One region of the Cellvibrio sp. KY-YJ-3 genome, then DNA from elsewhere that is predicted to be linked to it. Evidence: predicted binding sites of a transcription regulator. Region 1 holds the regulator's gene; the other holds the start of a gene.

Region 1 (2,187 bases):
TGGTAATAAACTCAGGTGTCCGGGGTGAGCGCTTTACCTACCAGTGCGAGCATGCTGTCACTCAGTGGTAATTTCAGTGCGGCGTCATGGCCCTTGGGTGACATTTTGTTCCAGGTCTTGCGGATAATATCAATCAGTTTTACTTCATCGTGTTTGCTGGCAAAGTCTTCTAAATAAAATTCAATAAACACCAGGCAAATCACATCTTCCAGTGTTTGTACTTCTTCATCGCGCTTTAAACTGCGTTTAAGCAGCAAGTCTTTTACGCGAGAGATGATTGTTTCGTCGTAACCCTGTGCGGCCATAATTTCACCGGCGATATCGCCGTGCATTTGCGCTAAATCCAGACGCCACTTTTTATAGCCGCTGCGATCCATTGGGTAGTCAGAGCGCGGAATCTTCCAGCGACAAATATGCTGGCTGCGTGTCGCGAGCTGTAACGCCTCGGATGCATCAGGGCAAAAACGTGACAGCTGTGCACTCATGCGTTGGGCATAAATCCATTCTTTGGCAACGGTTTTGCCTTCTACTATTTCGCTATTCGGGTCTTGCAGGTTGGCGGCATCAAATGCGGCGAGGGTGTCTTGCAAACGCTGGTTGCTGATCATTGTAGGTGCTCGTGGTTTATTGCAGGTGCTTGCAGTGGTTAGCAGTGGCCATCGCCATTGGCGATATTGCGCAGCAACTCCATGTTAGTGATGAGGACTTCTTTTTTATCCACAGAAATCACCTCCTGTTTTTGCAAGCGAGTAAAAATACGGCTGACTGTTTCAATGGTCAGGCCCAAATAATTGCCAATATCGGTGCGCGACATAGGTAAGCGGAAGGCATTGGCCGATAGCTGGCGGCGGCTATTGCGGCTGGAAATACTCAGCAGCAGGGCGGCAATGCGCTCTTCGGCGCTGCTTTTGCTCAGCAGGGTAATAATTTGCTGATCCTGGGTAATTTCGCGGCTCATCAATTGAAAAAAGTGACGTTGCAGATTAGGGATTTGCAAGCTCAATTCTTCCATGCGATTAAACGGAATTTCGCACACCGATGCGGTTTCCAATGCGATTACTGAATTGGTGTAGCGATTGTCGGCAATACCATCCATGCCAACTACCTCGCCGGGCAAATAAAACCCGGTGACTTGTTCTTCACCGTTATCACTCAGGGTCAGTGCTTTTACTGCACCCGAACGAATGGCATACACCGAGTGAAAGTGGTCATTAGCGCGATAGAGGTAATCGCCTTTTTGTAGCGGTTTACCGCGTTGGATAATGCCGTTCAGGCGGTCGATATCTTCAATGTGCAGGCTGATAGGCAAGCAAATAGTATTTAAACGGCAATTGCCGCAGCTGACGCGCTTATCGTGAGGGCAGCTTGAATCCTGGGTTTTTACAATGTTCTGATTAGCTGTCATGGGTCCACCACCTCGAATATAAGACTATGGCAGGAAAACTCCGCGCCAACAGTATGATGAGTGATTGTTGCAGCTTTAACGGGGGCGGTAAATAGTTGATTTAGCTCAAATGTCTGGAGAAATTTAATCCGACGGGAGAGGTCGCGGAGTAGTGCTGCCTTATAACTAAAAAGCCATAATCTTTGTCAAATCACCCTCTTTACTTGCAGCGGGCCGGATAATATATTGGCCCGGCTGGCCAGTTAGCAGCATTATTTATGGTAAGTCACATCGTTGTACTAGCAGTGAATCTCTTAGCACCTCGTTTTGTTTTTCATAAGTAAGATCTGAATCCGCCAGCGCAATCCCACTTGGGGTATTCATTTTTATTTAAAGAAACATCGAGGTTTATTATGGCTAGAAGCACTGGTACCGTTAAATGGTTCAACGAGTCTAAAGGTTTTGGTTTTATCGCTAGCGAGGCCGGCCAGGACGTATTTGTTCACTACAGCGCAATCAGCGGTTCAGGTTTCAAAACCCTGGCTGAAGGCCAGCGTGTAGAGTTCGACGTAAAACCCGGTCAAAAAGGCCCACAAGCCGAGAACGTAATTGGTTTGTAATTCGCCGTGCTTGCGCATTTGAGCAAGCAGTAATAGGAAGCCGCCCGGTTTAATCCCGGGCGGCTTTTTTTTGATGGGATTTTTGTTTGTGATGGGAATAGTAATGTGGTGAATGCGAGTTAACTCGCCACCATAACGCGGTTGCGTCCCGCTTCTTTCGCGCGGTACAGCGCCTGATCCGCC
Region 2 (2,187 bases), 2.2 Mb from region 1:
TCTACTCTTCAGAAAGAAATAAGCTCGTGCCCGCGTTAAATGAGGCTATATTGGGCACCATTAACGCGGGCTGTTGTCCGAGTATGCTGTTGAATAACCCACGCGCATACCGCTGCGCGCACCGCCGCAATAGAGGAGCCCAATTGTGGATGATTTAGTGAGACTGGTGTACGCCAGTGAAGCGACCTTTGACGCTGCCGATCAGGGAATTGAGCTGGAAGTGGGGCGGATTCTGACCGAATCGCGCCGCAATAACGCCCGCGCCGAAGTGGGCGGTGTGCTCTATTACGGCAATGGATATTTTTTCCAATGTTTGGAAGGCCAGCGCGATGCGGTAGTGGAAACCTATCAACGCATTTGCAACGACCCGCGCCACAAGAACGCTAAAGTATTATTGAAAGGTTTCACCAAGCGCCGCCTGTTTCAGGATTGGAGCATGAAATATTTACCCGCTGAAAAAAATCTGCGCGATTTTTTAGCGCAACACAGCCTGACGGAATTTTCACCCTTTGATTACGATCGCGAAATGGTGGGACGTTTGTTAATTTTTTTCCAACAGGCCAAAGAGTCGGGAGAGCTTGCCGAAAACAGCGCCGAGCAACAACAAGCTGTCGCCACTGAAACCAATGAACAATCCAGCAAACAAGCTAAAACCGGTTGGCGCCGGTTATTTAACCGTGGATAGTTGCCTGACGCATGAATAACCACAGCATTAATCCCGGCGCGATTTTTTGCCATTACTTGCAACAACTGAAAGTAATTGTGGAAAAAATTGATCGCCACAGCGGTGGCGACAATGCTCTGCTGCAACACAGTTTGCACCCAGGCATGTTGCCGTTACTGGCGCAGCTGCGCACTGCGGCCAACTTTTCGCTGCGCTGCTGTTGCCCGCTCAGTGCGCGCCCGCGTATTACTTTTGATAATAGCGATGACACTTACGCCGGAGTGCAGTTACAACTCACCCAAACCATTGATTATTTGCAAGCCATTCCCGCTACAGATTTTATTCACGCCACCACCATCATTAGCGACCAGGCAGGTTTCACCAAGTTGCATTTACCCGCCTCGGAATATGCGCAGCTCTATGCTCTGCCCAATTTTTTCTTTCACCTCAGCATGGCTTACGCCATCGCCCGCGCTGCCGGTGTGCCACTGAGCAAAGGCGATTTCGACGGCTATCACCAGTACCCGGACGGATTTTCGTTTGTGCCGGAAACAACTCGTTAACCATTTAAAAAATCGCGCGACTTTGTGTCACATCAAATAATTTTCAGTTAGCTTTTTATTTTTTCCTGCGCCGGTATTAATTGATATATATCAATTTTAACAACGGGAATTTTCGTAACACTGCCTCTGTGAATTAACAACAGTTTTAACAGCAGAGGAAAAGAAAATGCGTCAATTAGTCATGGCATTGGTTATCGGCAGCAGCTGCGTTGCACCACTCGCACAAGCGCATGAAGCCGGGGACTTTTTAGTGCGTGTCGGTGTTGCCCAGGTTGCACCCGACGCCAGTAGCGGCACCGTATTAGGCGGTGGGGTGGATATAGAAGATGCAACCGGCCTTGGTTTCTCCGGCACCTGGTTTGCCACACCGCACATCGGTATTGAAGTATTGGCCGCCCTGCCATTTGAACACGACATTGTCGGCAGCGGTGCGCTCAAGGGGGTGGATATTGGCAGCACCCAACATTTACCGCCCACCATCTCCCTGCAGTATTACCCGCTGAGCCAAGGCAAATTCCAACCCTATGCCGGTATCGGCCTGAATTACACCACTTTTTTTGATACCAGCAGCAGCGCTACCTTGGACAGTGCCCTAAATGGCGATACCGACCTCTCACTCAAAGATTCCACCGGCCTCGCCTTGCAGCTGGGCGCCGACCTGCAACTCACCGACAACTGGTATTTGAATGCGGCCGTTTGGAAAATCGACATAGAAACCACCGCCCGTATTTATGTGGATGGCGCCCACGCCGCGAGTGTGGATGTGGCGATTGACCCATTGGTGTTTATGCTCGGCGCCGCTTACTCCTTTTAAATAAAATTTTTGTGGGGTTATGACATAAATCCCGGACTGAATGGTTCAGTTCGGGATTTTTTGTTTTTGGAGAGCAATTAATCTGGATTTTTTGCTTTATTTGCGGGGGCCGATGGCGGAATATTCTTCGTCTATCGTCATGGACT

What was found. The regulator FNR, encoded in region 1, switches genes on or off when oxygen is low (the NO sensors DNR and NnrR bind a similar motif). The targets are predictions, from matches to a motif close to TTGATNNNNATCAA.
Region 2: the regulator FNR is predicted to act here: its motif matches at 1,308-1,321, upstream of D0B88_RS05660 (OmpW family protein).

Annotation. Positions count from the first base shown of each region.
Region 1 covers NZ_CP031727.1:3,565,499-3,567,685, reverse strand. The annotation lists gene D0B88_RS15070 (DUF4202 domain-containing protein) at 12-608, opposite strand; gene fnr (fumarate/nitrate reduction transcriptional regulator Fnr) at 647-1,405, opposite strand; gene D0B88_RS15060 (cold-shock protein) at 1,798-2,004, shown strand; gene D0B88_RS15055 (GGDEF domain-containing protein) at 2,124-2,187, opposite strand, start outside.
Region 2 covers NZ_CP031727.1:1,347,474-1,349,660, reverse strand. The annotation lists gene D0B88_RS05675 (class I SAM-dependent methyltransferase) at 1-22, shown strand, start outside; gene D0B88_RS05670 (BLUF domain-containing protein) at 146-685, shown strand; gene D0B88_RS05665 (DUF1993 domain-containing protein) at 697-1,227, shown strand; gene D0B88_RS05660 (OmpW family protein) at 1,394-2,041, shown strand.